DNA from 3 places in the Enterobacter sp. I4 genome. Region 3 is predicted to be linked to each of the others. Evidence: predicted binding sites of a transcription regulator. Region 3 holds the regulator's gene; each other region holds the start of a gene.

Region 1 (10,157 bases), 1.4 Mb from region 3:
TGATCTTCTCCAGCGTAACCGTACTGGCTTCCGGTATGGCGGCTCATGCGGGCGTATCGCGTCTGATGTACGTGATGGGCCGTGACGGTGTGTTCCCAACCCGCTTCTTCGGTTACGTGCATCCAAAATGGCGTACCCCGGCGTGGAACGTGCTGCTGGTTGGCGCAATTGCGCTGCTGGCGATTAAGTTCGACCTGGTTACAGCAACTGCGCTTATCAACTTCGGTGCGCTGGTCGCGTTCACCTTCGTTAACCTCTCCGTGATTTCGCAGTTCTGGATCCGTGAGAAGCGCAACAAGACGCTGAAGGATCACATCAACTACCTGGTGCTGCCGGTGTGCGGTGCGCTGACGGTGGGCGCGCTGTGGATTAACCTGGAAGAGAGCTCAATGGTTCTGGGTCTGATCTGGGGCGGTATCGGTCTGGTTTACCTGGCCTGCGTAACGAAGAGCTTCCGCAACCCGGTTCCTCAGTACGAAGACGTAGCGTAAGTTTTAACGCGTTAAAAAAAAGCCGGAGACATCGCCTCCGGCTTTTTTATATCTGCGGTTCAGACAATCTCCTGCGCATACTGGTACAGCGCCTTCAGCAACGCCTGCTTCTCGGCATCACCTTCATACTGGCCGTACAGCATCTCCAGCTCCTGGGCATAGCTGTGCAGGTACTCGGGCGTAAAGACGTTACGACGATGCTGTAACCAGCGCTCCTGCTCTGCTTCATCCAGCGTGCCGGGGTAGTTACGTGCCCGATAGTTAAACATCAGCTTCTCGATACGCTTATCCGCAAAGGTGATATCCAGCGCGGGCAGGTTACGCGGGTCGGTTTGCAGCACGATATTCATCGCCGCCCGATCGGCGTCGCTAAAGAAGCCGTTGTACAGCTGTGCATCCACGTTTTCTGACGGCACAAACGGCTCCGCTTCAGCAAAAATGGCGACGACTTTCTCGCGCACCTGCGGGTTGTCGCGCAGCACCTTCAGGTTATCGAGGCAGTGCTGGCGGTTAATCCCCAGCCGGTCGGCGTCTTCCGGGCGCAGCGTATTGGCCTGCGCCAGTACAGGGCATTTATTGATATGCACCAGCTTAACCGGCACAGCGGGCAGGTCACCCAGCGCCTCTTTCGGCGTATACAGCCGCTCGCGTAAGGTGTCGCTGTCGAGATCAAGCAGCGGCGAAATATCCCCGGCGAGATCCACCATGATAACGGCGTTACGGTTGTCCGGATGCCAGGCGAGCGGCGCCACCCAGCTCGTGTTTCCGCGCCACGCGCCGAACATACCCGAAATATGCACCAGCGGCTTCATCTGCGGTACATCAATCAGCGTCATCAGCTTCTGCTTGCTGCGATGGCTCAGCAGATATTCAAACAGGCGCGGCTGCGCGGTTTTAACCAGCTTCGCCATGGCGATGGTCGCGTAGACGTCCGCCATCGCGTCGTGGGCGTTGCTGTGCTCGATGCCGTTGGCCTTCGTCAGGTGCTCCAGCCTGAAGCTCGGCAGGCCGTCGTCATTTTCCGGCCAGGTAATCCCCTCCGGGCGCAGCGCATAGCAGGCGCGCATGATATCCAGTAAATCCCAGCGCGAATTGCGGTTCTGCCAGCTCCAGGCATAGGGATCGTAGAAGTTGCGGTAGAAGATATTGCGCGTCACTTCATCGTCGAAACGGATGTTGTTGTAGCCCACCACGCAGGTATGGGGCACGGTAAACAGATCGTGAATACGGCGGGCAAATTCCGCTTCGCTGACGCCTTTCTCCCGCGCTTCCTGGGGCGTAATGCCTGTCACCATCACCGCGCCAGGCTGCGGCAGGTAGTCATCGGCGGGCCTGCAGTAAAACACCTCGGGCTCGCCGATGATATTAAATTCGTCGTCGGTACGGATGGCAGCAAACTGCGCCGGTCTGTCCAGCGCCGGATGGGTGCCAAAGGTTTCGTAATCGTGGAACAAAAAAGTCGGGCGCGCGGCAGAGTCAGACACCAGTAATCTCATCCTGTTAAAAATTGACGTCTCTATGGTAAACGATTGGGGTGAGCAGTCCGAATAAAAAGCACGCTCACGCAAGAAATTTGCGAGATCTGTTCCGGTAAAACCTGCGCGCTGTCACATTTTTTTGCAATTAAGGCAGGTAACGACATCAGAACTCCCGTAAAAAGGTCATCGATTTTTAATGACCTGAGGATATACCGTTGAAACGCCGTCTGTTTATTGCTGTTTCTTTACTCGCTTCGAGTATTTCATCCGCGCTGGCTGCCGATCCGCTGGATTTTTCACCGCAGCCTCCTGCCATCCAGGCAGGATCGTGGGTACTGATGGATTACACCACGGGTCAAATCTTAACGGCGGGCAACGAACATCAGCAGCGCAATCCGGCGAGTCTGACCAAGCTGATGACGGGATACGTTGTCGATCGCGCCATTGACAGCCACCGCATCAGCCCGGACGACATTGTGACGGTAGGGCGTGACGCCTGGGCAAAAGGCAACCCGGTCTTTGACGGCTCATCGCTGATGTTTCTCAAAGAGGGCGACAGGGTTTCCGTACGCGATCTCAGCCGCGGCCTGATTGTTGACTCCGGCAACGACGCCTGCGTGGCGCTGGCCGATCACGTGGCGGGCGGTCAGCCGCAGTTCGTCAAACTGATGAACGACTATGTGGAAAAGCTGCACCTGCGCGATACCCACTTCGAAACCGTGCATGGTCTGGATGCGCCAGGCCAGCACAGCTCTGCTTACGATCTTGCGGTGCTGTCCAGGGCCATCATTCACGGTGAACCAGAGTTCTACCATATGTACAGCGAAAAGAGCCTGACCTGGAACGGCATCACCCAGCAGAACCGCAACGGCCTGCTGTGGGATAAAACGATGAACGTCGACGGCCTGAAGACCGGGCATACGTCGGGCGCGGGCTTCAACCTGATTGCTTCTGCGGTGGACGGCCAGCGCCGGCTGATTGCCGTTGTGATGGGGGCAGACAGCCCGAAAGGGCGCGAGGATCAGGCGCGCAAGCTGCTGCACTGGGGACAGCAGAATTTCGATACGGTGCAGATTCTGCATAACGGGAAGAAGGTGGGCACCGAGCGCGTCTGGTACGGTAATAAAGAGCAGATCGCGCTGGGCACGGATCGGGACTTCTGGCTGTCGTTACCGAAAGCGGAAATACCGAACATTAAGGCCAAATACGTGCTGGATAAAAAAGAGCTGGAAGCGCCGATTGCCGCGCATCAGCGGGTAGGGGAAATCCAGCTGTACGATCGGGACAAGGTGGTGGCGCACTGGCCGCTGGTTACGCTGGAAGGCGTTGATAAGGGTGGCGTTTTCTCCCGCCTTGGTGATTATCTCCACCATACATTCTGACCTTTTTGAGCAGACTGGCAGCGTTGCGAGTCTGCTCGCATAATTAACACTTCTCGTTTGCCGATAATATTTACTCTGCTTTATAGTGTATAAATACACAGTAATAAACGGAGGCAGCATGGACTACAGCATCAGGCAGCAGCAGAAACGTACGATCGCAGGCTTTCATCTCGTAGGGCCGTGGGAGAAAACGGTCAAGCAGGGATTTGAACAGCTGGTCATGTGGGTAGACGGCCGTCATATCCAGCCGCAGGAGTGGGTGGCCGTTTATTACGATAATCCGGATCAAGTACCGGCAGAAAAACTCCGCTGCGATACCGCCGTAACGGTAGCGGACGATTTCACCATTCCTGAGAACAGCGAAGGGGTAATGATGACCGAGATTGCTGCCGGTGATTATGCCATCGCCACCGCGCGAGTGGAAAACGATGACTTCGCCACCCCGTGGTATCAGTTCTTCAACTCCCTGCTGGAGGACAGCAAATTCCAGATTGCACCAAAGCCCTGTTTCGAACGCTATCTGAACGATGGCAATGCAGACGGCTACTGGGACATTGAGATGTTTGTTCCGGTAGAGCATAAGGTGGGTTAAGCCTGCGGAATGCAGGGTTTTTCAGCCGGGTGTAAACAATCCGGCTGAAAACACAGTACAATTGTGGTTTGCCGTGAAGCTGGAGACGGGTGTGCGCCCCGACAAATCATTAACGCCCTTTGAAATTCGGTTATACAAACATTATCGCGTGGTGCACGGTTGCCGCATCGCGCTGGCGTTTGTTCTGACCTTCGTTCTGGTTCGTTTGCTGGATATTCCGGAAGGAACGTGGCCGCTGATCACGCTGGTGGTGGTGATGGGGCCTATCTCCTTTTGGGGTAACGTTGTCCCGCGTGCATTCGAGCGTATTGGCGGCACCGTTTTAGGCTCTGCGCTTGGGCTTATCGCTCTCAAGCTGGAGCTGATTTCCTTCCCGGTCATGCTGCTGTGGTGCGCGGTGGCGATGTTTCTTTGCGGCTGGCTGGCGCTGGGCAAGAGGCCGTACCAGGCCCTGCTGATTGGCATTACGCTCGCGGTCGTGGTCGGCGCCCCGGCTGGGGACATGACTACCGCGCTATGGCGAAGCGGGGACGTTATTCTCGGCTCGCTGCTCGCCATGCTGTTTACCGGCATCTGGCCGCAGCGCGCTTTCCTGCACTGGCGCATTCAGATGGCCAGCTACGTCACCGCGTTTAACCGCGTCTACCAGGCCGGTTTTTCTCCAAACCTGATCGAACGTCCGCGGCTGGAAAAGCACCTGCAAAAAATCCTCAATGATGTGGTCAAAATGCGCGGGCTGATTACTCCGGCAAGCAAAGAAACGCACATTCAAAAAGCCATTTTTGAGGCCATTCAGACGGTCAGCCGCAATCTGGTCTGCATGCTTGAGCTGCAAATCAATGCCCACTGGGCTTCACGTCCCAGCCACTTCCTGATGCTCAACGCGCATACGCTGAAAGAGACGCAGCAGATGACGCAGCAAACCCTGCTGACCATTGCCCACGCGCTCTACGAAGGGAACCCCCAGCCGATTCGGGCCAACAGCGAGCGCCTGAATGAAATCGTCGCCGAGCTGAAACAGCTGATGAATGAACGGCATGTCGACAGCGTGGCGGAAACGCCCATCCATGGCTACGTCTGGCTGAGCATGGAGCTGGCGCGGCAGCTGGAGCTGTTATCGCAGCTGATCTGCCGGGCGCTGCGCAAATAAAAAGCGTATGTGACGCCTGCTGCTTCGATTCAGCAACAATTAGGGTTATGATGGTTTTAAACGATATACTCATTGTCATTCGCAGCCGCTGTCTGTTAAAACGGTTGCCTTAACGAATCCGAATCTCACATTATCAGGGGTGTAAAAATGGAAACTACTAAGCCTTCGTTCCAGGATGTTCTGGAGTTCGTCCGCCTGTTCCGCCGCAAAAATAAACTGCAGCGTGAAATCCAGGACGTTGAGAAGAAGATCCGTGACAACCAGAAACGTGTCCTGCTGCTGGACAACCTGAGCGACTACATCAAGCCGGGCATGAGCGTTGAAGCTATTCAGGGCATCATTGCCAGCATGAAGAGCGACTATGAAGATCGCGTTGATGACTACATCATTAAAAACGCCGAGCTGTCCAAAGAGCGTCGCGACATCTCCAAGAAGCTGAAGGTGATGGGCGAAATTAAAAACGTCGACGCTAAAGGCGAGTAATCGCGCAATTTACTGCCCGGTGGCGGCTTCGCCTGCCGGGCCTGCGGTTCCGTGGTCGGGTATGGCCTGGTTGCTTCCGACAGTTTTAGCGAACGCAGAAAAGCAAAAAGCCTGCTCGAAAGCAGGCTTTTTAAATTTGGCTCCTCTGACTGGACTCGAACCAGTGACATACGGATTAACAGTCCGCCGTTCTACCGACTGAACTACAGAGGAATCGTTGTGGAGGCTTATCTTAGCGGCGAAAAAACTTTTGTCAAACCTGATCTTAGGTAAAAGTGACTGATTGATGATTCTGTCGTCGTTTTGTTGCTAATCCAGACATAATTTTATGGAAAATACTTTGCAGGATACGCATTTCTGCCCCATCATTTGAAATGGAGTTTCAACTTTCTCGCTAAGGTCCATTTTGAACGTCACCGCCCCCATACGCCAGGCGATAATGCGCACGCCCTGGTATGCCAAACGTAAAAGCTATCGAGTTCTGTTCTGGCGTGAAATCACCCCCCTTGCTGTGCCCATCTTTCTGGAGAATACCTGCGTCCTGTTAATGGGGGTGCTGAGCACCTTCCTGGTGAGCTGGCTTGGCAAAGAAGCGATGGCCGGGGTAGGGCTGGCGGACAGCTTCAACATGGTTGTGATGTCGTTCTTCGCCGCTATCGATCTCGGGACGACGGTGGTGGTGGCGTTCAGCCTCGGCAAGCTCGATCCGAAACGCGCCCGGGAAGCAGCCAGACAGTCGCTGATGATCATGACGCTCTTTTCGATCGTTCTCGCGGCGGTTATCCATTACTACGGCAAAGAGATCATTGACGTGGTGGCGGGTGAAGCGACCGGTGAAGTGAAGGCGCTGGCGCTCACCTATCTGGAAATGACGGTGCTGAGCTATCCGGCGGCCGCCATCGCGCTGATTGGCAGCGGCGCGCTGCGCGGGGCCGGCAATACAAAAATTCCGCTGCTGATAAACGGCGGGATGAACATCCTGAACATCATCATCAGCACTATCTTGATCTACGGCGTCTTCTCCTGGGATGGGCTGGGTTTTGTCGGCGCGGGGCTAGGGCTGACCATTTCCCGCTATATCGGTGCGGCGGCCATTATCGGCGTTCTGATGGCGGGGATCGCGCCATCGCTGCGCCTGACGCTGAAAAGCTATTTCCGTCCGCTTAACTTCGCCATTATCTGGGAAGTGATGGGGATTGGTATTCCGGCCAGTATTGAATCCGTGCTGTTCAACGGCGGGAAGCTGTTAACGCAAATGTTTGTTGCCGGGATGGGGACGGACGTAATCGCCGGTAACTTTATTGCCTTCTCCATCGCCTCGCTCATTAACCTGCCCGGTAACGCGCTGGGGTCAGCGTCGACGATTATCACCGGCAGGCGCCTCGGAAAAGGGCAGATAGGGCAGGCGGAACGGCAGCTTCGCCACGTCTTCTGGCTTTCAACCATTGGGCTGACGGCAATCGCGTGGGGAACCGCGCCGTTTGCAGGGCTGATGGCCTCGTTCTACACGCATGAAAATGACGTAAAAGAGGTGGTGAAGGTGCTGATTTGGCTCAACGCGGCGTTTATGCCGATTTGGGCGGCCTCCTGGGTGCTGCCTGCCGGGCTGAAAGGGGCGCGCGACGCCCGCTTCGCCATGTGGGTGTCCATGCTCGGCATGTGGGGCTGTCGCGTCGTGGCGGGCTACACGCTGGGGGTGATGCTGGGCATGGGCGTGGTCGGCGTCTGGCTGGGGATGTTCCTTGACTGGGCCGTGCGCGGCGCGCTGTTCTACTGGCGTATGGTGAGCGGACGCTGGCTGTGGAAATACCCGCGCAAAAAAACGGAACAGGCGGTTTCGGAAACCGCGAACGCCTGACAAATGCGCGAAGTGGAGAATAAATCGGCAAACGATTGAAAATCTGCATTCACCCTTTGACATCCTCAGGGCGCATCGATAATATGCGCCCCGTTCACACGATTCCTCTGTAGTTCAGTCGGTAGAACGGCGGACTGTTAATCCGTATGTCACTGGTTCGAGTCCAGTCAGAGGAGCCAAATTTAAGAAGCCTGCTTTTAAAGCAGGCTTTTTGCTTTTCTGCGTTCTGTAAACCTGTCGGGAAGCGGCTTCGCCTTACCCAGAGACGGGAAGGCGAAGCCCTGCTATCAGCGGAACGGCGGCTCGTTGAAGGTGCGTAGCTTGCGGGAATGCAGCCTGTCGCCTTCCGCGCGCAGCAAATCGATGGCGCGAATACCGATTTGCAAATGTTCAGAAATTGCCCCCTCGTAAAAACGGTTCGCCTGACCCGGCAGCTTGATTTCCCCGTGAAGCGGCTTATCGGATACGCACAGCAGCGTGCCGTAAGGCACGCGGAAGCGGTAGCCCTGCGCTGCAATCGTGGCGCTTTCCATGTCGATGGCCACCGCGCGGCTGAGGTTGAAGCGCAGCGCGGAGGCGGAATAACGCAGCTCCCAGTTGCGGTCATCCGTGGTGACGACCGTACCGGTACGCAGGCGCTGCTTCACCTCTTCACCCGGCATGCCGCTCACCTCTTTCGTGGCGTCGTAAAGGGCGCGCTGCACTTCGGCGATGCTTGGGATTGGAATGTCCGGCGGCAGAACCGCGTCGAGAACGTGGTCGTCGCGCAGGTAGGCGTGGGCCAGGACGTAATCGCCAATCAGCTGACTTTCGCGCAGGCCGCCGCAGTGGCCGATCATCAGCCAGACGTCCGGGCGCAGCACCGCCAGGTGGTCGCAGATGGTTTTCGCATTCGACGGGCCAACGCCGATGTTAATCAGCGTAATGCCCTGCCCGTCGGCGGTGATCAGGTGCCAGGCCGGCATCTGGTGCTTTTTCCACGCCAGGTCGGAGATGGCCTCCTCCGGCGCTTCGGTTTCGGCGGTGATCCAGATCCCGCCCGCGCAGGAGAGGGCGATGTAAGGGCTGTCCGGGTCGAGGATCTGGCTACAGCCCCAGCGGACAAATTCGTCCACATAGCGCGTGTAGTTGGTAAACAGCACGAACGGCTGGAAGTGTTCGGCCGGCGTGCCGGTGTAATGGCGCAGGCGCGCCAGCGAGAAATCCACCCGGCGGGCATCAAAGTGCGACAGCGGTGAAAACTCAGCCGGGTGGTAGATGCCGTCAGCCGTTTCATCGCCAATCTGCGACAGCTCGGTCGTCGGGAAGTGGCGCGTCAGCCCCGCGCTCATGGAGCGGTCCAGCGTCAGCGCCGAGCCGTCTATCACGTAGGGGTAGGGGATCTCGTGCAGGGACGGTTCGACGCTGATATGCGCGCCGTAGTCCTGGTACAGCAGCGTGAGCTGCTCTTCCAGATAGGGCCGAAACAGCCCGGGACGGGTGATGGTCGTGCTGTAACAGCCCGAGTGGGTGAAGCGGGCATAGGCGCGGGTTTTCGGATTACTGCTGGCGCTGCCGTCCCAGGTGACAGAGAGCGATGGATAAACAAAAAGGCCCTGGGTTCTGGCCTTTTCATCGGGAAGTTTCCCGGTTTCGATATAGTCGCCGATGGCGTTACGCAGCGCGTTGACGGACTGTTCATACAGCGCGTCGAGTTTTTCCAGCGCCTGAGCCGGGGTCAGGCTGGAGCCCTTATTATTCATGTCTGTCTCCTTGTTCCACAGGTGTGCGGCGATACCCGATAGTATGTCACACGCCTGTGAAACAAAAGTGAGGAGATCAGCCGTGCGCGGTTTCCTTCATAAACAGGGCGGTCGCGGCGGAGAGCAGGCAGCCCGCCAGTAGGTAAATCGCCACGCTGTGCCAGTCGCCGCCGGAGAAGGTCACCAGCGCGGCGGCGATAAACGGCGTAAACCCGCCGCCGACCACGCTTGCGACCTGGTATCCCACGCCCGCGCCGCTGTAGCGGTAGCTTGCGCCGAACAGCTCGGTAAACATCGGTTGCTGCACGCATACCACCATGTCGTGGGCGACATTGGCCAGCATGATGGCGAAGAAGACGATCCAGAAGACCGACTGCGCCTCCAGCGCCATAAAGAACGGCCACGCGCTCAGGGTGCCGATTAATGCCCCGGTGATGTAAACCCGCCGACGGCCAAACCGGTCGGCGAGCCAGGCGAAGCAGGGGATGGTCAGGCAGCTTATTCCGCCGACCACCAGGCCAATGTTCAGGAACAGCTCCCGCGGCAGGCCGAGGTTTTGCGTCGAATAGTTCAGGGCAAAAGCGGTGACGATATACATGGTCAACAGTTCACACAGGCGCAGGGCGATAATTTTCAGAAAAGCGCCAGGGTGCTGCACCAGCGCTTCCATTACCGGTAGCCGTTTTTTCGCTACCGGCTTTTCCCGCTGCTGCTGTTCAAATTCGGCCGACTCCTCCATGCCGTTGCGGATCCAGAGGGCCACCACGACCAGCACAATGCTGAAGATAAACGGTATACGCCAGCCCCAGCTCAGGAACTGCTCGTCGGTGGTGAGCTGGCTTATCAACGACACCAGCCCGGTGGAGAGCAGCAGGCCCACGCCATATCCCACCTGTACGCCGCTGCTGTAAAAGGCTTTCCTGTTTTTTGGCGCACTTTCCACGGAGAGCAACGCCGCGCCGCCCCATTCGCCGCCTACGG
Region 2 (10,157 bases), on a different contig from region 3:
TCAACAAAAATATGTCCGCGTTTGTTGATTATAAAATCAACCAGATCGACGACGATAATAAACTGGGCGTAAGCAGCGATGATATCGTTGCGCTGGGCATGACCTATCAGTTCTGATCATGCGAAATAAAAAAACCGGCTTAATGCCGGTTTTTTTATTACGGGGATTAATGCGGTCTGTTACCCTCACCCCGCCCTCTGCGTTTGGGAGAGGGAGAAGACCATCAGGCGCTCAGTTTTACCGCTTCGCTGGAAAAGTCATCCGCTGGTTCGAACTTGAGATCCAGAGTGGCCAGCAACGCGCTTGCCTTGTCGTGAAACTCTTTAAGCGTGTGTTCCAGACGGTCAATCACTTCCCGATCTTTAATGCTCGTCGCTTCCCAGTACCCGTCTTTATTAAACAGGCCAAACTGGTAGCTATAGGTGAAACGGTTTTCCTGTGCTTCCATTTCCATCCACCAGCCCCAGAACTCACGTTTTTCGGGTGCAGGCTTCACGTTGACGCAAACAGCCAGGCAGTCGAAAAAAAAGCGATTCTCTTCACACTGCTCTTCACGAATATACGGGCCAAGAGCCATGAACTTCTTAATCAGTCTACTTTTCGGGTGTCCACTCGGTAACGTCATTACGATCTCCTTTTGTGAAGCACTGTTTTACCAAACCAACGAAATTTAGCAAACTTTTAACACAATCTCTGCGTGATCCAGCGTGTAATCTCTTTCAGCGCTTTGTCAAAATTCTGGTACACGGGGCTGAACGGCACTTCGAGCAATTTACCATCCGCAGATGACGAGGTGATTAAGCGCGACTCCTCTTCCGGGCTAAAGGGATCGTTCTTCCAGAAACCGGACATCATCGGGGTTGGACAGCGACGCCCCAGTAAACCCTGCGTTTTTAAGGAATAGCGATTGAGTTCCACGCGCAACGCTTCGTCTGAAGCATCATGCATGCCAAGTCGGCTCGCCAGCACGTCCAGATACATCTCCGGAACGCTGCCCTGGCGCGCCGGATCGCTTAACAGTGCATGCACTACCGGGCCAAGGCAGGCGACCGCCTTCAGGCGTGAAGATTCAAGGTAAGCCAGCCGTACCGCAACGTTAGCCCCGAAGCGGAAGCCGAATGCCCCTACCCGGGTGTGATCAACCCAGGGAATATTTTCCAGCGCTTTTAATGCATGCTGGTGCAGCAGGCTGGAATCCTGTGTCAGTTTCCATTTGGAAGAGAAGCCAATCGAAGGCATATCGAGCGTCAGCATGGCGATCCCGTTTGGTGCAAAGTAGCGCTCATACAGGCTGTAATAGTCGATTTGCAATGAGTCCAGGCCGCCGCACATCAGGACCGTCGGGAACGGGCCTTCACTTTCAGGCATATGCAGAAAGCCTGTCACCGGGCTGCCGCCGGGAACCGCAAACTCAATCTCACGCATCCGGCCCGGCAGCCGCTGCGCGGCCTCTTCATAAGCCCGGTTTGCCAGCGCCTGCGCCTGCTCCGCCAGCTCGTCGCCCTTGAGATGCGGGTAAGCGGCAATGCTGTACAGGTTCGCCGCATGCAGCCAGTGCTTGCCGCTGAGCGTGGCATCCTCTTCCTGGCTGGCTTTTTGCTGCCAGAGCATGGCCTGCTTCGACCATTCGTAGATCCAGTTCCCGCCGCGGTAGCCCACCACCGTATCGTAGAGATCGCTGTCGGTACGCTCGGTCTCGCTCATCACGATACGCGCCTGCACGTCGAGGATTTCGCGCGGGTCGATACCGCGCCAGATCCACATCAGGCGGTTAATCATGCGATACCAGTGGGGCACGTTTTTACCATCTAACGCTGACTGTACAGCAGGCATGGTCCCCGGATTAAACCGACGCACCAGCGTCGACGTTTCAGGGTGCTTGAAACGGGGTTTGAAGAGAGTTTCGGTGAGATTCGCCTGCGCCATTGCGTTGCCTCCATGGATACGTCATAGGGAGACCATTGTAGCGCGTGGCAGGGCAAAAAGAACAACGCCCGGCATAACCGGGCGTGTAAAGTTACGTACTGAAATTAACGGCCAGAGATAGGCGGTACAAAGACCACGCCCATGTCCCACGGCTGCTCAATCCAGGTATCCTGCGGGATATCAATCACGTAATCGTCAACCAGTGGGCGACCCGCTGGTTTTGCGAAGATAGTCACGAAGTGCGCTTTTGGATACATTTCGCGGATAGCCACCGCGGTACCGCCGGTATCCACAAGATCGTCAATCACGATAAAGCCTTCACCGTCGCCTTCCGCACGTTTCAGCACCTTCAGCTCACGCTGGTTGTCGTGGTCATAGCTGGAGATACAAACGGTATCGACATGACGGATACCCAGCTCACGAGCCAGCAGCGCCCCCGGTACCAGACCGCCACGGCTGACGGCAATAATGCCTTTCCACTGTTCGGAAGGCATCAGACGCGCAGCCAGTTTGCGTGCGTGAATCTGCAACATGTCCCAGGTGACGACGTATTTTTCGCTCATGTGAAGTGTCCCAGCCTGTTTATATACGGCTTAAAAAATGAGGGTGAACCAGATTGCGCGAGATTATAGAGATCTGACGCACTAAAAACCAGTGTTAAGCGCCCCGAGCCTGAGTTTTTACATGCTTTATGCTACCAGCCACGGGAGAAAGTGGTATTCTCAGTTGCATCTCGCAAGCCTGTCTTGTGGTAACTATTAACCTGCTAACCCTGTGACCTGCAACACTGTTTTGCAGCGCATCGACAAGGAGACCTATCGTGTCTGAACTGTCTCAATTATCTCCACAGCCGCTGTGGGATATTTTTGCCAAAATCTGCTCTATTCCGCACCCTTCCTATCACGAAGAACAGCTTGCCGAACATATTATGGGCTGGGCGAAGGAAAAAGGTCTGCACGCTGAGCGCGACCAGGTTGGCAACATTCTGATCCGCAAACCTGCCACCGCGGGTATGGAAAACCGCAAGCCGGTGGTTCTGCAGGCGCACCTGGACATGGTTCCACAGAAAAACAACGACACCGTTCACGACTTCACTAAAGACCCAATCCAGCCGTATATCGACGGCGAATGGGTTAAAGCGCGCGGCACCACGCTGGGTGCGGATAACGGCATTGGTATGGCTTCTGCGCTGGCGGTGCTGGCCGATGACGGCGTTGAACATGGTCCGCTGGAAGTGCTGCTGACCATGACCGAAGAAGCGGGCATGGACGGTGCGTTCGGTCTGCAGGCGAACTGGCTGCAGGCAGACATTCTGATCAACACCGACTCCGAAGAAGAAGGTGAGATCTACATGGGCTGCGCGGGCGGGATTGATTTTATTTCGACCCTGCCGCTGAGCCGCGAAGCGATCCCTGCTGGCTTCGAGACCTTTAAGCTGACGCTGAAAGGGCTGAAGGGCGGTCACTCCGGTGGTGATATTCACCTGGGCCTCGGTAACGCCAACAAACTGCTGGCACGTTTCCTGGCTGGCCATGCGGCTGAACTGGATCTGCGCCTGGTGGACTTCAACGGCGGTACCCTGCGTAACGCCATTCCACGCGAAGCCTTTGCGACCGTAGCGGTACCTGCGGCGAAAGCGGATGAGCTGAAAAAGCTTTCCAGCGTGTACCTGGATATCCTGAAAAACGAACTGTCTGCGAAAGAGAAAAACCTGACGGTGGTGCTGGAGTCCGTAACGACGGATAAAGCCGCGCTGACCGTGCCGTCCCGTGACGCTTTCGTCCAGCTGCTTAACGCAACGCCAAACGGCGTGATCCGTAACTCTGACGTCGCGAAAGGCGTGGTGGAAACCTCACTGAACGTGGGCGTTGTGACCATGGGCGACGACAGCGCAGAGATCATCTGCCTGATCCGTTCCCTGATCGACAGCGGTAAAGAATACGTTGTGAGCATGCTGGAATCTCTGGGTACCCTGGCGGGCGCAAAAACGTCTGCGAAAGGCAGCTACCCGGGCTGGCAGCCGGATGCAAGTTCCCCGGTGATGGCGCTGGTGCGCGAAACTTACCAGCGTCTGTTCAACAGCACGCCAAACATTCAGGTTATTCACGCGGGCCTGGAATGCGGTCTGTTCAAGAAACCGTATCCGGATATGGATATGGTTTCCATTGGGCCAACCATCACCGGTCCGCACTCGCCGGATGAGCAGGTTCACATTGAAAGCGTCGGCCATTACTGGACGCTGCTGACTGAACTGCTGAAAGCCATTCCTGCGAAGTAACACCCTCACCCCCGCCCTCTCCCACGAGGAGAGGGCGGACAACGTTGCGCCTACAGTCCCAGCACCAGCTGACGTTCCAGCTGGGGATCCAGCAGCGTGACATGCAGCCCCACCAGCCTTACTCCTCGCCCGGCCCGACGCTCTTCCCACGCCTTTTTTGCCGTCGCAATAAGATCCTCTTTGTTCAGACGCGGCCAGACGTGCTCCTGCGTCGTCTGCTGAAAGTCATTAAATTTCAGCTTGATGCCCTGCCGGGCAATCAGTAAATCCGGCTTCACCTTGATAAGGCGTCGTTCCAGTTCCGGATAGAGCTGTTCCGTGATAATGGTTTCGCATTCCGACCAGTCGTGGATATCTTCGCTCAGCGTGCGTTCAACCCCGACGGATTTACGCAGCCGTTCGCTGTTCACATCACGATCGTCAATGCCCTGGCTGCGCTCCCACAGCACGCGGCCAAACTTACCAAAGCGCTTAAGCAGCATCGCCAGATCGCTTCGCTGTACGTCTTCGCAGGTGCGTAATCCCATATTTTCCAGCTTCGCAGCGGAAACTTTACCGACGCCGGGAATTTTACTGAGCGGCAGCGTTTTTAAAAACCCCGGAACCTCTTCCGGGGTGATGACGTACTGGCCGTTGGGCTTGTTTAAATCGGAAGCGATTTTGGCGAGGAATTTTACCGGCGCGACGCCGGCCGACGCCGTCAGGTTCAGCTCGGTGAAGATGGTCTGGCGGATCTCCTGCGCCATCAGGGTGGCAGAGCCGTGGCAGTGCACGCTGTCGGTGACGTCCAGATAGGCTTCATCCAGCGATAACGGTTCAATCAGGGAGGTATAGCGGGAGAAGATCTCCCGAATATGGCTCGACGCTTCTTTGTACGCGTCAAAACGACCGGGCAAAAGGGTAAGGTGCGGACACAGTTTTAGCGCCATCGCCGTCGGCATGGCGCTGCGCACGCCAAATTTGCGTGCAGGATAGTTCGCGGTGCTGATCACACCGCGCTGGACACGACTGCCGCCAATGGCGATAGGGATGTCCCGCAGCGCGGGGTTGTCACGCATCTCCACTGCGGCAAAAAAACAGTCCATATCGACATGGATTATTTTGCGCATTGATTACACCACACATGTATTTATATACAGTATAACAAAAGGCAAAAAATGCGTCAGCTATTTTCCTTTCTCTCAGTTGTCATAAATACATGATACAAAGGATCGAAATAAAACCTTTATATTCATAAGCTTATCAAAGTAAATGGAGAGATATCATTCATGAGGAAAATACTTTCGGTTTCGTTACTGTTTCTGGCAAGCGCGGCATCCGCTAATCCTGAGATCGTTGCACACCGGGGAGGCACCGCGGATGCACCTGAAAACACCCTGCCTGCGATTAAGCTCGCGCTCGAAAACAAAGCAGATATCGTCTGGATAACCGTGCAGCTTAGTCGGGATGGCGTACCGGTGCTCTATCGACCGGCTGACCTGAAAGCGTTAACCAGCTTGCAGGGAAAAGTGTCACAGTTTACCGCTGAAGAGCTGGCAAAGGCGGATGCCAGCGTTAAGTGGAAAGATAAGGGCCTGCCGGAAAGCCTGCTGAACGCGTCGATACCGACGCTGAAGTCGGTACTAACGACCTGGCCGGACGCGCGGTTTTTCATTGATATCAAATCGCCGGACGCCGATCCGGCGACGATGGGCAACAAACTGCTTAACGTACTGAAGGAGACCAACAGCCTGAATCGCGTTCGCGTCTATTCAACCGAAGATCGCTATATGGAAGCACTCCCTGCCGACATTCCTCGCTTTGTCACGCGCAGCGAGACCCGCACGCGACTGGCCACCGTTTCGTTAAGCCACGAATGTCTGCCTCCTTCGCAAAAAATGGACGATTACTGGTACGGGCTTGAGTTAAACCGCAAAGTAGAGGTAGTTGAAAAATTCACCCTGGGCGAAGGTGTTTCCCCGGCAACATTAACGTGGGACAAAGAGGCCGTTGACTGTTTCCGCTCGCAGGGCAATGCCCATTTAATTTTCATCGGCGTGAACACCAGTGAGGATTATCAGAAGGCCAGGGCATTAGGTGCCGAAGGCGTGCTGGTGGACTCGCCAGCCAGCGCCAAAAGCTGGGTAAAATAACGAATAAAGGCCGCAAGAAGCGGCCTTTTTCTAGATGATCCTCTGCTGGTCCCGAGCCAGCCGTTTTTTCCGCGCATCGCACGGTTCCGGGCAGTCGCACACCTTCTCCATTCCAATGGAAGAGATGCCGCCGCAGCTGCCCTGAATGCTTTTACGCTTGATGATCCAGCCTAAAGACATGCCAAAAATCACCAGCACAAACACCGCAAAGGTCGCCAGAAAGGTCAGCACAATCAGCCTCCGAAATCATCAAGCATGATGTTCTCATCTTCCACGCCAAGATCTTTGAGCATCTTAATCACGGCGGCGTTCATCATTGGCGGACCACACATATAGAACTCGCAGTCTTCCGGTGCCGGATGCTGTTTGAGGTAGTTTTCATACAGCACGTTGTGGATGAAGCCCGTATAGCCGGTCCAGTTATCTTCAGGCTGCGGATCGGAAAGCGCCACGTGGAAGGTAAAGTTAGGGTTATCGCGCGCCAGCTGTTCGAACTCATCGTCATAGAACATTTCGCGCAGCGAGCGCGCACCGTACCAGAAGCTTATCTTACGCTTGCTGCCAAGACGCTTAAGCTGGTCAAAGATATGCGAACGCATCGGCGCCATCCCGGCACCGCCGCCGATAAAGACCATTTCCGCATCGGTATCTTTGGCGAAGAATTCCCCGAACGGGCCGGAGATGGTCACTTTATCGCCTGGCTTAAGAGACCAGATATACGACGACATCACGCCCGGCGGTGCGTTTGGCACGTTAGGCGGCGGCGTAGCGATACGCACGTTGAGCATAATGATGCCCTTCTCTTCCGGATAGTTCGCCATGGAATAGGCGCGAAGCGCGGGCTCTTTTACTTCGGAGACAAAGCGGAAGAGATTAAATTTATCCCAGTCGGCCCGATACTCCTCGGGCACGTCGAAGTCCGCATACGCCACGGTGTGCGCCGGGCAATCAATCTGGATATACCCGCCCGCACGGAACGGGACGCTCTCCCCTTCAGGAACGCGCAGCTTGAGCTCTTTAATGAAGGTAGCTTTGTTATCGTTAGAGATAACCTCGCACTCCCATTTTTTAACGCCGAAGATCTCTTCCGGCAGCTCAATCTTCATGTTCTGACGCACCGCGACCTGGCACGCCAGACGGCAGCCCGCTTTCGCTTCACGCTTCGTGATATGCGACAGTTCCGTTGGCAGAATATCACCGCCGCCCTCTTTCACCGTCACGCGGCACTGCCCGCAGGAGCCGCCGCCACCGCAGGCCGACGAGACAAAGATCCCGTTGCCGGAGAGCGTATTCAGCAGCTTATCCCCTGCCGGCGTACGGATCTGATTCTGCGGGTCGTCATTGATATCAATGACCACATCCCCGGAATTGACCAGCTTCGCACGCGCCGCCAGAATCAGCCCTGACAGCACCAGTACTATCAGCGTGAACATCACCACGCCAAGAATAATTTCCATCTGTTAGCCCTTATAGCTGCACACCGGAGAAGGACATAAAGCCCAACGCCATCAGGCCGGTGGTGATAAAGGTGATCCCTAAGCCACGTAATCCCGCTGGCACGTTGGCATATTTCATTTTTTCACGGATCCCCGCCATGGTGACGATCGCCAGCATCCAGCCGATACCGGAGCCGAAACCATACACAACCGATTCACTGAAGTTGTAATCGCGCTGAACCATAAACGAGACGCCGCCAAAAATAGCGCAGTTCACGGCGATAAGCGGCAGGAAGATCCCCAGCGCGTTGTACAGCGACGGGAAATACTTATCGAGGATCATCTCAAGGATCTGCACCAGCGCCGCAATCACCCCGATAAAGGTGATGAAGTTCAGGAAGCTGAGATCAACGCCCTCCACCAGCGCGCTGTCCCGCAGCACGAAGTTAAACACCAGGTTGTTGATCGGAACGGAAAGCCCCAGCACAACGGTAACCGCCACGCCCAGACCAAACGCCGTCGATACCTTTTTAGAAACAGCAAGGAACGTACACATGCCCAGGAAGAAGGCGAGCGCCATGTTTTCAACAAACACCGCGCGCACAAATAAACTCAGGTAATGAGCCATCGTCGGTTACTCCTTTTCCTGCTGTTCAGGCTTCAACGTGCGAATCAGCCAGATCAGCAAACCGATAATGAAAAATGCGCTTGGGGCCAGCAGGAACAGGCCGTTCGGCAGATACCAGCCGCCGTTCTGTACCGTGTCCAGCACCGTAATGCCAAACAGCTTGCCGCTGCCAATAAGCTCGCGCAGGAAACCAACCGTCAGCAGGATCACGCCGTAACCCAGGCCATTGCCGATGCCGTCCATAAAACTCGCCAGCGGCGGCATTTTCATGGCGTAGGCTTCTGCACGCCCCATCACGATGCAGTTGGTGATAATCAGGCCGACAAACACCGAAAGCTGCTTCGAGGTTTCATAAGCAAAGGCCCGCAGCAGCTGATCGACCACGATCACCAGCGAGGCGATGATCGCCATCTGCACGATGATCCTCACGCTGTTGGGAATGTGGTGGCGGATCATTGAGATAAACATGCTGGAGAATGCCGTCACCAGCGTTACCGCCAGCGTCATCACCACCGCCGTTTCCAGCTTGGTCGTTACCGCCAGGGCGGAGCACACGCCCAGCACCTGGAGCGTTATGGGGTTATTGGCTAAGAGTGGGCCAATCAGCACCTTTTTAACTTCTTTCAGTTCACCCGTATCAGCCATTGTTTAGCGCTCCTTCACGTACATTTTTCAGGAAGGGACCAAAGCCCAGTTCACCCATCCAGAAATCAAAACTGTGCTGCACGCCGTTTGAGGTGAGCGTGGCGCCGGAAAGACCGTCAACGGCAAATTCATCACCGGGACGCGCGCCCCCTTTCACCACCTTCAGCGCAGGCTGACCGTTGTCATCGAGCACTTTTTTACCGACAAACTGGGCACGCCAGTTAGGGTTCTCAACTTCGCCACCCAGCCCCGGCGTTTCGCCCTGATCGTAATAGGTGATGCCTTTGACCGTGCGGCCATCGGTATCCAGTGCCACAAAGGCGTACATCATTGACCACAAGCCGTTGCCGTAGATGGGCAAAACTACTTCCTGCACGCGTTTTTGCTCGTCACGCACCAGGTAGATCTCCGCGATGTTGCTGCGGCGCTTAATTCCTGCCGGATCCTGCGAGGCGTCAAGCATGGTGCTCATCTGCGGATCTTTTAGCGCCAGCGCCTGGTTATATTTCGCCGGGTCTTTATCCATCAGCTCACCGGTTTTCAAATCCACCAGCCGCGCGGTAATGCGTTCAGCAAACACGGCCGCGACGTCATCCTTCGTCATGCCGTCCTGCATCAGCCCGGCCACGGCCAGGATGTTGCGCTGTTTGTCCAGCGCACGTTGCTCCTGCTGCAGCGGTTTTAACCCTACGGCAGAACCGGCCACGATAACGGAACAGACCAGGCACAGTACCAGCACCACCAGCAGCGTTTTGCTGATGCTGTCGTTATTTTTGATCTCAGCCACGCGCCTTCCTCCGCTTAATGTTGGCGCGCACGACCAGATAGTCGAACAGCGGCGCAAACAGATTGGCAAACAGAATGGCCAACATCATCCCTTCCGGATAGGCCGGGTTGACCACGCGAATCAGTACACACATCACCCCAATGAGCGCCCCATAACACCATTTCCCCCTGTCGGTAAACGAGGCAGAGACGGGATCGGTGGCCATAAACATCATGCCGAACGCAAAGCCCCCCAGCACAAGGTGCCAGTACCACGGCATGGAGAACATCGGGTTAGTTTCTGAACCGATAAGATTGAACAGCGTGGCGGTGAGCACCATCCCAAG
Region 3 (10,157 bases):
TACTACTGGGATATCTCTGGTCCTGGTGCGGGTATCGAAAACATCGATCTGGGCTTCGGTAAACTGTCTCTGGCCGCGACCCGTTCTTCTGAATCCGGCGGCTCTGCAACCTTCGCCGATCGTGACGCGAACGGTGACCGTATTTATGACAACGTGGTGCCAAACGACGTCTTCGACGTTCGCTTAGCCGGTCTGGAAACTAACCCGGGCGGTACGCTGGAGCTGGGCGTTGACTACGGTCACACCAACATTCCTGACGACTACTACCTGCAACCTGGCGCCTCTAAAGATGGCTGGCTGTTCACCGCTGAACACACCCAGAGCATGATGAAGGGCTTCAACAAGTTCGTGCTCCAGTACGGTACGGACTCCATGACCTCTAACGGTAAAGGCATTCCGCAGGGTGGCAGCATCGATAACGACGGCTCCATGTGGCGCGTGCTGGACCACGGTGCAATCACCCTGGCAGACCGTTGGGACCTGATGTACGTCGGTATGTACCAGAACATCGATCGTGATAACAACAACGGTACCGAGTGGTGGACCGTGGGCGTTCGTCCAATGTTCAAATGGACGCCGATCATGAGCACCCTGCTTGAAGTGGGCTACGACAACGTTAAGTCTCAGAAAACTGACGACAAAAACAGCCAGTACAAAATCACCCTGGCCCAGCAGTGGCAGGCAGGCGACAGCATCTGGTCTCGTCCGGCTATCCGCGTCTTTGCAACCTACGCGAAGTGGGATGAGAAATGGGGCTACGCGAACAACGACTCAGGTGCAGGTTACACCTCTGGCGTAGCGTATAGCGACACGTCCGCGAAAACCTTCAGCCGTGGCGACAACGATGAGTGGACCTTCGGCGCCCAGATGGAAATCTGGTGGTAATTCGTCAAACCTGACGTAATCACCTGAAAAGAGGGGCGTAAGCCCCTCTCTCCTTAGGCGCTGCGCGCTATTGCCTGGCCACCGCAGCGCTCACGCTATCAGAGGTAATAACAATGAAAATGAAGAAAAGTCTCGTCGCGCTGTGCCTCTCTGCGGGGCTGCTGGCCTGCGCGCCTGCGGTCACCTTTGCAGATGTGAATTTCGTTCCTCAAAATACCAGTGCTGCGCCAGCTATTCCGGCGGCGGCACTTCAGCAGCTGGTGTGGACGCCAGTTGACCAGTCGAAAACGCAAACCACCCAGCTTGCCGCTGGCGGTCAGTCGCTGAACGTTCCGGGAATCAGCGGTCCTGTCGCGGCATTCAGCGTGCCCGCGAATATCGGCGAGCTGACCCTGACGTTGACCAGTGAAGTCAATAAACAGACCAGCGTCTTCGCGCCTAACGTGCTGATCCTCGATCAGAACATGACGCCATCCGCATTCTTCCCAAGCTCCTATTTTAGCTATCAGGAGCCTGGCGTGATGAGTGCAGACCGTCTGGAAGGCGTTATGCGCCTGACGCCGGCCCTGGGTCAGCAGAAGATTTATGTACTGGTGTTCACCACAGAGAAAGATCTGCAACAGACAACGAAGCTTGTCGATCCGGCAAAAGCCTACGCGAAAGGCACCGGTAACGCTGTCCCTGACATCCCGGACCCGCATGCTCGCCATACTACCGACGGCCTGATCAAACTGAAAGTGTCCACCAACAGCGCCTCCAGCGTGCTCGTAGGCCCGCTGTTCGGCTCGTCGGGTCCTGGCCCGGTAACGGTAGGTAATACCGCCGCGCCTGCTTATGCCGCCCCTGCCGCTGCACCAGCCGCAGCGCCGGCCCCGGCGAAGAAAGCTGAGCCGGTACTGAACGACACCGAAGAATACTTCAACAACGCCATTAAGCAGGCGGTGAAGCGCGGCGACGTCGACAAAGCGCTGAAGCTGCTTGATGAAGCCGAACGTTTAGGTTCAACCACTGCCCGTTCCACCTTTATCAGCAGTGTAAAAGGCAAGGGGTAACCGTCTCCCCACAGTGCTGATTTTGTTAGTAGTTTAGTGCGCCTTAACGGGCGCACTTTTTTTGGCTTCGTTGCGCCATTGTTGCGATAGTGATCGTTAAATTTTGTTTGTCCGTCCTCATTTTGCCAATCTGCGATACAATGCTTTTACGTTATGTATCGGAGAGTCTCGCATGTCACACCCCGCGCTAACGCAGCTGCGTGCGCTACGCTATTTCGACCACATCCCTGCGCTTGACCCGGAACAGCTGGACTGGCTGCTGCTGGAAGATTCCATGACAAAACGTTTTGAGCAGCAGGGCAAAACGGTCACGGTGACGGTGATTCAGGAAGGGTTTGTCTCGGCTGAGGCGATTGCCAGCGAGTTGCCGCTGTTGCCGCAGGAAGAACGCTACTGGCTGCGTGAAATTTTACTCTGTGCGGATGGCGAGCCGTGGCTTGCCGGGCGGACGGTCGTTCCTGAGTCTACACTTTCCGGGCCGGAGCTTGCACTGCAACGCCTCGGCAAAACGCCGCTGGGGCGATATCTGTTCACCTCGTCTGAACTGACCCGTGATTTTATTGAAATTGGTCGCGATGCCGACCTGTGGGGGCGCCGTTCCCGCCTTCGTTTGAGCGGCAAGCCGTTAATACTGACGGAACTATTTTTGCCCGCATCGCCGTTGTACTAAGAGGGAGAAAAAATGGAGTGGAGTCTGACGCAGAATAAGCTGCTGGCCTATCACCGCTTAATGCGTACCGATAAACCCATCGGCGCGCTGCTGCTGCTGTGGCCGACCTTATGGGCGCTGTGGGTTGCAACGCCGGGCGTGCCGCCGCTGTGGATCCTGGCGGTGTTCGTGGCGGGCGTCTGGCTGATGCGCGCCGCGGGCTGCGTGGTCAACGACTATGCCGACCGAAAATTTGATGGACACGTTAAGCGCACCGCCAATCGTCCTCTGCCGAGCGGTCAGGTAACCGGAAAAGAGGCGCGCATCCTGTTTGTGGTGCTGGTGCTGCTCTCTTTCCTGCTGGTGTTAACGCTCAACACCATGACTATCCTCCTGTCCGTCGCCGCGCTGGCGCTGGCCTGGGTTTACCCGTTTATGAAGCGATACACCCATCTGCCGCAGGTGGTGCTGGGTGCAGCATTTGGCTGGTCGATTCCGATGGCGTTTGCCGCGGTCAGCGAGTCCGTTCCGCTTAGCTGCTGGCTGATGTTCCTGGCGAATATTCTCTGGGCCGTCGCGTACGATACGCAATATGCGATGGTCGATCGCGATGACGATCTGAAGATCGGCATTAAGTCGACGGCGATCCTGTTTGGTCGTCACGACAGGCTAATCATCGGCATTTTGCAGGTGGCGGTGCTGGCGCTGATGGTGGCGATTGGTCGCCTGAACGGGCTGAACTGGGAGTTTTACTGGTCCGTGCTGGTGGCGGGGCTGCTGTTTGCGTACCAGCAGAAGCTGATCGCAAAGCGCGAGCGTGAAGCCTGCTTTAAGGCGTTCCTGAATAATAACTACGTCGGGCTGGTGCTGTTCCTGGGGCTGGCGATGAGTTACTTCTCCTGAAAGCCCGGTGACGAGGTAAAAAAACGGCAGTCAGAGACTGCCGTTTTTCATGTTTTCACATATGCACCTGGGATAGGGCATCGAACCGCTGAAACATCACTCGCCCTGCGTCGAACTCTCAATCGTCAAACGCACATCCGAGGTAATCAGCTCCGCCAGCATCTGATAAACCTTCAGCGTCTCAGCAGGCTCGGCGTCGCCCGTATCGCTGATAAACCCTTCATCGCGCAGCGTCAGTACCAGCGAGCTGAATACCGCTTTGTCGAAGAATTCCGGTGCGTTAATGCCGTGCAGTACGGACAGGCGCTGTGCCAGGGTCCGGCTCTCTTTTTCCAGCGTACCGCGGTTGATTGAAGGGTTTGCACTCAACAACCAGAAGGTGATGGCATAGCGCTGCAATGTTTCGCGCGCGCCGGAAGCGAGGAGCTGCAGGGTACGAGAGCGTGACGGATTGATATGCAGTTCGTCACTATTGGTGGTAATTAGCCCCTGACGATGCATCTCTGCCGACATTTTATCGAGCTCTACCGCCAGCTCATCTTTACTCCAGCGCAGGAACAGCTCCGCTTTCAGCATCGGGTAGATGGTCTGAATATGGCGCAGCAGTTCCTCACGTGAAATACGGCGATGCTGGGTAATTATGGCCGCCATCAGCGACGGCAGCATCAGCATATGCGTGATGTTATTGCGGTAGTAGGTCATCAGCACGGCCTGCTCGCGCGGCAGAATGATGATGTCACCGATCGTATCTTTCTCGACTTCGAACTTGTTCATCTGCAGCGCGTGGTCGATTAGCTCGCTGGCGGTGGCAGACGGCACGGTCGAATCCGCGGAGTACGGCACGTTGCGCATGATGTCCAGGTAGCAATCGATCTGCTCGGTCAGCTGTTCGCGGGTGAGTGAACGCTGGCGAGAGGCCAGAAGCGCGGTACAGCACAGGTTCATGGCGTTCGCAGCACCGGCGTTGTTGATGCGCACCATGAGCTCGGAAGCAATGCCGTTAACCGTTGGCGTCAGCCAGGCCGGGCGTACCGCTTCGATAGGATCGATAGACTCGCGCCACTCCGGAACGTGGTTGTTCAGCCAGGTCATCAGCGGCATTGGCTCGCCAAAGTTTACGTAGCCCTGACCGAGGTTGCGCAGCTTGCTCAGCCCACGCAGCATCTGCGGCAGGCTCTCTTTCTCTTTGGTCGCACCGCGCAGCTCTTTTGCGTAGGTTCCCACTTCCATCACGTGCTCATAACCAATGTAAATCGGCACCAGCGTGATAGGGCGCGTACCGCCGCGCAGCATCGCCTGGATGGTCATCGACAGCGTGCCGGTCTTCGGATCGAGCAGACGACCGGTACGGGAGCGTCCCCCTTCAACGAAGTATTCAACGGAATAGCCGCGGCTGAACAGCTCGCCCAGATACTCACGGAAAACGGTGGAGTAGAGCTTGTTGCCCTTAAAGGTACGACGGATAAAGAATGCGCCCAGACGGCGGAAAATCGGGCCCGCTGGCCAGAAGTTCAGGTTAATACCGGCAGCGATGTGCGGCGGTACCAGACCCTGGTGATAAAGCACGTAAGAGAGCAGCAGGTAGTCCATGTGGCTGCGGTGGCAGGGCACGTAGACAATCTCATGGCCGTCGTGCGCTAACTGACGCACGCGCTCGGCGTTGTGGACGTTAATGCCCTGATATAGGCGGTTCCACGTGAAGCCGAGAATACGGTCGGACAGACGAATCATCTCGTAGGAGAAGTTCGCGGCGATCTCTTCCATCAGCGCAATCGCGTTCTGCTGCGCTTTCTCGTGTGAAATTTTCTTGCTGCGCGCTTCGTCTTCTACTGCACGGGCAATCGCTTTGGATGCCAGAAGCTTGTTGAACAGATCCTGTCGCGCCGGAAGGCGTGGTCCCACGGCCGCCAGACGCTGGCGTGCAAAGTGCATCCGGGCAACGCGCGCCAGCTTTTGCGCAATGATCTTATCGGTGCCGTGTTCGTCCGCCATGCGGCGCAATGAAACGGAAGGAGAGAAGCGGACAAAGCTGTCGCGTCCCAGCCAGGAGACGGCGAAGAACTTCTGAATGCCGTTGAGCATGCGCAGCGGCGGGTTCTCTTCCCCTTTTTCGCGTCCCGGACGACGCCCAAACATCACCGACACCGGCACCATCTGTACGTCCAGATCGGGGTTGCTGCGGTGCAGATCGAGGTAGTCATGGAACAGCTTGATGGACTCTTCTTTCGGCGTGTAATAGGTAAACACGCGTGGCCCGCCATGAATGAACACGTAGCGCGGCAGCAGGGTGCCGTCGACTTCCAGCGGCTCAAGCGGGTCGGGTAAATCGTGCGCCAGACATTGAGCGCGAAGCGTCAGCAGGTCTGCCTTCGAGTTATAAGGCAAAACGTACATAATAGGGCGCGACGTATCGAGCCCTAATTCCAGCGCGGGTTCTGCTGGAATAGACTTACTTTTTACCAGTACGCTTAATGGTAAATTAAGTAATTTGTAGTAAATTCGTGGCCAGCCGGACATAAACGATGTAAAGCCTCTGGTTAATAATGCAATTGCGGCGCAAGGATAACAGAAAGCGCGCAAAATTTCTGTTGTTACCCGTCATACTTGAGGCTGTAGCGCAACGCGCTGTGCCCCCTGTTACAGACGCTCTTTTTCCTGAAAGGTTCTTTAAATGGCCAATAATACCACTGGGTTAACCCGAATCATTAAAGCCGCCGGCTATTCCTGGAAAGGTTTCCGTGCCGCGTGGATCAATGAAGCCGCATTTCGCCAGGAGGGTATCGCAGCTATTGTTGCGGTGATTATCGCCTGTTTCCTTGATGTTGACGCGATTACCCGCGTGCTTTTAATTGGCTCCGTACTGTTGGTGATGATAGTGGAAATTCTTAATAGCGCTATTGAGGCCGTCGTTGACCGTATTGGGTCAGAATTCCATGAGCTTTCTGGCCGTGCGAAAGACATGGGCTCTGCCGCCGTGCTGCTGTCGATTATCACTGCGGTAATAACCTGGGTCACGCTGCTTTGGTCACATTTCCGATGAGCCTCGAGGAATAATTAAGTCCCTGGTTTTTTGTGCAGTTTTTGGTTCCAAAATCGCCTTTGACTGTATATACTCACAGCATAACTGTATATACACCCAGGGGGCGGAATGAAAGCGTTAACGACCAGGCAGCAAGAGGTGTTTGATCTCATTCGGGATCATATCGGCCAGACGGGTATGCCACCCACGCGTGCAGAAATCGCGCAGCGTCTGGGCTTCCGTTCTCCTAATGCTGCCGAAGAGCACCTTAAGGCGCTGGCGCGTAAAGGCGTCATTGAGATAGTTTCCGGCGCGTCACGCGGTATTCGTCTGCTGGTGGAAGAAGAGACCGGTATTCCGCTGGTGGGTCGCGTCGCCGCAGGTGAACCCCTGCTGGCACAGCAGCATATCGAAGGGCACTATCAGGTTGACCCGGGCATGTTCAAGCCGAGCGCTGATTTCCTGCTGCGCGTTAGCGGAATGTCCATGAAAGATATCGGTATTCTTGATGGCGATCTGCTGGCGGTACACAAAACCCAGGACGTGCGTAACGGACAAGTGGTCGTGGCGCGCATCGATGATGAAGTGACGGTTAAGCGCCTGAAGAAACAGGGTAATACCGTACAGCTTCTGCCAGAAAACAGCGAGTTTTCCCCCATTGTAGTGGATCTCCGCGAGCAGAACTTCTCTGTTGAAGGCCTGGCGGTAGGTGTTATCCGCAACGGCGAATGGCTGTAATCTCTTCCTGACAGGCCGCAGTTCCTCTGCGGCCTGGCTTATTTTCTGATTCCGGTAATTTCAATGGCCTTGCTAACTTCTGCCGATAAGGCGTTGTGGCGTCTTGCGCTACCGATGATTTTTTCCAATATCACCGTTCCTCTGCTGGGGCTGGTTGATACGGCGGTAATCGGGCATCTGGATTCGCCGATTTATCTGGGCGGCGTCGCGATTGGCGCAACGGCGACCAGCTTCCTCTTTATGCTGCTGCTCTTTTTGCGCATGAGTACGACAGGCCTGACGGCCCAGGCGTACGGTGCAAAAGATCCCCTGCGTCTTGCTCGCGCGCTGGTTCAGCCGCTTATCCTGGCTTTTGGTGCCGGCGCGTTAATCGTTCTGTTGCGTACGCCGCTTATCGATCTGGCGCTTCATATTGTGGGCGGCAGTGATGCTGTACTGGAGCAGGCCCGGCGGTTCCTTGAAATTCGCTGGCTGAGCGCGCCTGCTTCACTGGCAAACCTGGTCCTGCTGGGCTGGCTGCTGGGCGTGCAGTATGCCCGCGCGCCGGTGATCCTGCTGGTGGTGGGTAACCTTCTCAATATTGTCCTCGATCTCTGGCTGGTAATGGGGCTGCACATGAACGTCCGCGGCGCGGCGCTGGCCACGGCAATCGCCGAATACGGCACGCTGCTTATCGGTTTGTGGATGGTCTGGCGCGTGCTGGCGATGCGCGGTATTACGCTTGCGCTGCTGAAAACGGCCTGGCGCGGCAATATGCGTAAGCTGCTGGCGCTCAATCGCGACATCATGCTGCGTTCGCTCCTGTTGCAGCTGTGCTTTGGCGCACTGACGGTTTTTGGCGCGCGCCTTGGGCCAGAAATAGTTGCGGTCAACGCCGTTCTGATGACGCTCCTGACCTTTACCGCATACGCGCTGGATGGCTTTGCTTACGCCGTAGAAGCGCACTCAGGTCAGGCCTATGGCGCGCGTGAAAGCGGCCAGCTGCGCGAAGTATGGCGTGCAGCCTGCCGGCAGGCGGGCCTGGTGGCACTGATTTTTGCGCTGGTTTACGCCTGCTTTGGCGGGCATATTGTCGCGCTACTCACCTCGTTGCCCACGCTGCGCGAGCTGGCAGATCGCTATATCCTCTGGCAGGTGGTTTTACCGGTGGTGGGCGTGTGGTGCTATCTGCTGGACGGCATGTTTATCGGTGCGACGCGAGGGGCGGAGATGCGTAACAGCATGGCCGTCGCTGCGGCGGGGTTCGGCCTGACGCTGTTGACGCTGCCGTATCTCGGCAACCACGGTCTGTGGCTTGCGCTGGCGGTCTTTCTCTCACTGCGCGGCCTTTCGCTGGCTGTTATCTGGCGTCGCCACTGGCGAAACAATACCTGGTTTCCTGCCCGAAGCGATATATCGTAACGGTTAAAGATTCCGAATATAAAACCAGCTGCCGAATCCTTAACTACAATAATAATCACGTCCAGCAGAAAAGAACGAAGCGGACGATACTCTTAGACGCTTAACACGAGGACACGATTATGAATAAAGATGAAATCGGCGGCAACTGGAAGCAATTCAAAGGTAAAGCGAAAGAACAGTGGGGTAAGCTGACAGATGACGATATGACCGTCATTGAAGGCAAGCGCGATCAGCTGGTAGGTAAAATCCAGGAGCGCTACGGTTACGAAAAAGATCAGGCGGAAAACGAAGTCAAAGACTGGGAAACCCGTAACGACTACCGCTGGTAACCGGACAGTACCCCAAAGGGCGGCCATGAGCCGCCTTTTTCTTTGCCGTCAGCGCGGCTTTTTCTTCACCAGAATGGAGTGATCGTGCTGGCAGGCATCCTGATGGCGGCATGATTCCACCTCCACGCAGGCAGAGCATAAGCCGTGTGCTTCTATCACGTTATGGCGTAGCGCAAAGCCCATTCTGGCTGCCAGCGTATGCATAATATCTTCCACGCCTTCTGCACCTTCCTCCTTTACCACGCCGCAACGATCGCAGATAAACATAGCGGACGTGTGGGTCGGCTGGTCGAAAAGGTGGCAAAGCACGTAGCTGTTTGTTGATTCCACCTTATGCACAAACCCTTGTTCGAGCAGGAAATCGAGCGCCCGGTAGACGGTTGGCGGTTTTGCCTGCGGCTCGCTTTCGCGCAGCAGGTCGAGCAAATCGTACGCGCTGATGGCGCCCTGCTGCAGGCTCATCAGACGCAGTACCTCAAGGCGCTGCGGGGTCAGGCGCACATTGCGTTGCGCGCACAGCTTTTCAGCTTGCGCTAACAGCTCTTTTGTGGACTTGTCCATCGGGCACCTCGGATGTGGAAAGGGTAGAAAACCCTCACTTTATCATGTTCTGATAAAAACACCGAGATCCGCCGGGCTGTGCTATACCTGACGCATCGCAAATGGGGAGAATGCATAATGAAAAGACCTGACTGTATTCGGCACTGGCGGGACGTAGAAGGTGCCGATAACGCCACCTATCCTGACAGCAACGAACATTTTTCAATTGGTGCGCCGCTGTCCCGCAAGCTGGGGCTGGGCCGCATCGGTATTCACCATGAACGGCTGCCGCCCGGACGCCGCACGTCTTATCCCCATGCTGAAAGCGACGAAGAAGAGTTTGTGTACGTTCTGGAGGGTTACCCGGAGGCCTGGATCAATGGCTATCTGTGGAAGCTCGAACCCGGAGACAGCGTGGGGTTCCCTGCCGGGACGGGAGTCTGCCATACCTTTATCAACAACACCGATGAAGAGGTGCGCTTGCTGGTAGTGGGGGAGGCCAATAAAAAACATAACCGCATCTACTATCCGCTCAATCCGGTATATGCCGCGACCCGCGAAGACCGCTGGGTGGATCATCCGCCTCAATTTTTTGGTCCGCACGATGGAAAACCTGGGCGAAAATAATTTCCTCTTCTATA

What was found. The regulator LexA, encoded in region 3, represses DNA repair genes until DNA is damaged. The targets are predictions, from matches to a motif close to TNCTGTATGTACATACAGNA.
Region 1: a site for LexA is predicted at 3,435-3,454, ahead of sbmC (DNA gyrase inhibitor SbmC). Genes of this name have one in related genera too.
Region 2: a site for LexA is predicted at 5,326-5,345, ahead of dinB (DNA polymerase IV). Genes of this name have one in related genera too.

The regions. Positions count from the first base shown of each region.
Region 1 covers NZ_JALBUO010000001.1:1,546,350-1,556,506, forward strand. Annotated here, with positions in the region: gene MOQ06_RS07345 (APC family permease) at 1-491, shown strand, start outside; gene sbcB (exodeoxyribonuclease I) at 551-1,978, opposite strand; gene dacD (serine-type D-Ala-D-Ala carboxypeptidase DacD) at 2,179-3,351, shown strand; gene sbmC (DNA gyrase inhibitor SbmC) at 3,470-3,943, shown strand; gene MOQ06_RS07365 (FUSC family protein) at 4,035-5,093, shown strand; gene MOQ06_RS07370 (DUF496 family protein) at 5,241-5,576, shown strand; tRNA gene MOQ06_RS07375 (tRNA-Asn) at 5,714-5,789, opposite strand; gene emmdR (multidrug efflux MATE transporter EmmdR) at 5,980-7,434, shown strand; tRNA gene MOQ06_RS07385 (tRNA-Asn) at 7,538-7,613, shown strand; gene MOQ06_RS07390 (AMP nucleosidase) at 7,722-9,176, opposite strand; gene shiA (shikimate transporter) at 9,253-10,157, opposite strand, start outside.
Region 2 covers NZ_JALBUO010000002.1:222,092-232,248, forward strand. Annotated here, with positions in the region: gene phoE (phosphoporin PhoE) at 1-116, shown strand, start outside; gene crl (sigma factor-binding protein Crl) at 224-625, opposite strand; gene frsA (esterase FrsA) at 682-1,926, opposite strand; gene gpt (xanthine phosphoribosyltransferase) at 2,031-2,489, opposite strand; gene pepD (cytosol nonspecific dipeptidase) at 2,747-4,204, shown strand; gene dinB (DNA polymerase IV) at 4,255-5,313, opposite strand; gene MOQ06_RS13410 (glycerophosphodiester phosphodiesterase family protein) at 5,473-6,336, shown strand; gene nqrM ((Na+)-NQR maturation NqrM) at 6,367-6,570, opposite strand; gene nqrF (NADH:ubiquinone reductase (Na(+)-transporting) subunit F) at 6,570-7,793, opposite strand; gene nqrE (NADH:ubiquinone reductase (Na(+)-transporting) subunit E) at 7,804-8,400, opposite strand; gene MOQ06_RS13430 (NADH:ubiquinone reductase (Na(+)-transporting) subunit D) at 8,407-9,045, opposite strand; gene MOQ06_RS13435 (Na(+)-translocating NADH-quinone reductase subunit C) at 9,038-9,832, opposite strand; gene MOQ06_RS13440 (NADH:ubiquinone reductase (Na(+)-transporting) subunit B) at 9,825-10,157, opposite strand, start outside.
Region 3 covers NZ_JALBUO010000001.1:132,665-142,821, forward strand. Annotated here, with positions in the region: gene MOQ06_RS00630 (maltoporin) at 1-885, shown strand, start outside; gene malM (maltose operon protein MalM) at 999-1,937, shown strand; gene ubiC (chorismate lyase) at 2,110-2,607, shown strand; gene ubiA (4-hydroxybenzoate octaprenyltransferase) at 2,620-3,489, shown strand; gene plsB (glycerol-3-phosphate 1-O-acyltransferase PlsB) at 3,586-6,006, opposite strand; gene MOQ06_RS00655 (diacylglycerol kinase) at 6,161-6,529, shown strand; gene lexA (transcriptional repressor LexA) at 6,638-7,246, shown strand; gene dinF (MATE family efflux transporter DinF) at 7,310-8,647, shown strand; gene MOQ06_RS00670 (CsbD family protein) at 8,767-8,976, shown strand; gene zur (zinc uptake transcriptional repressor Zur) at 9,025-9,537, opposite strand; gene MOQ06_RS00680 (cupin domain-containing protein) at 9,655-10,143, shown strand.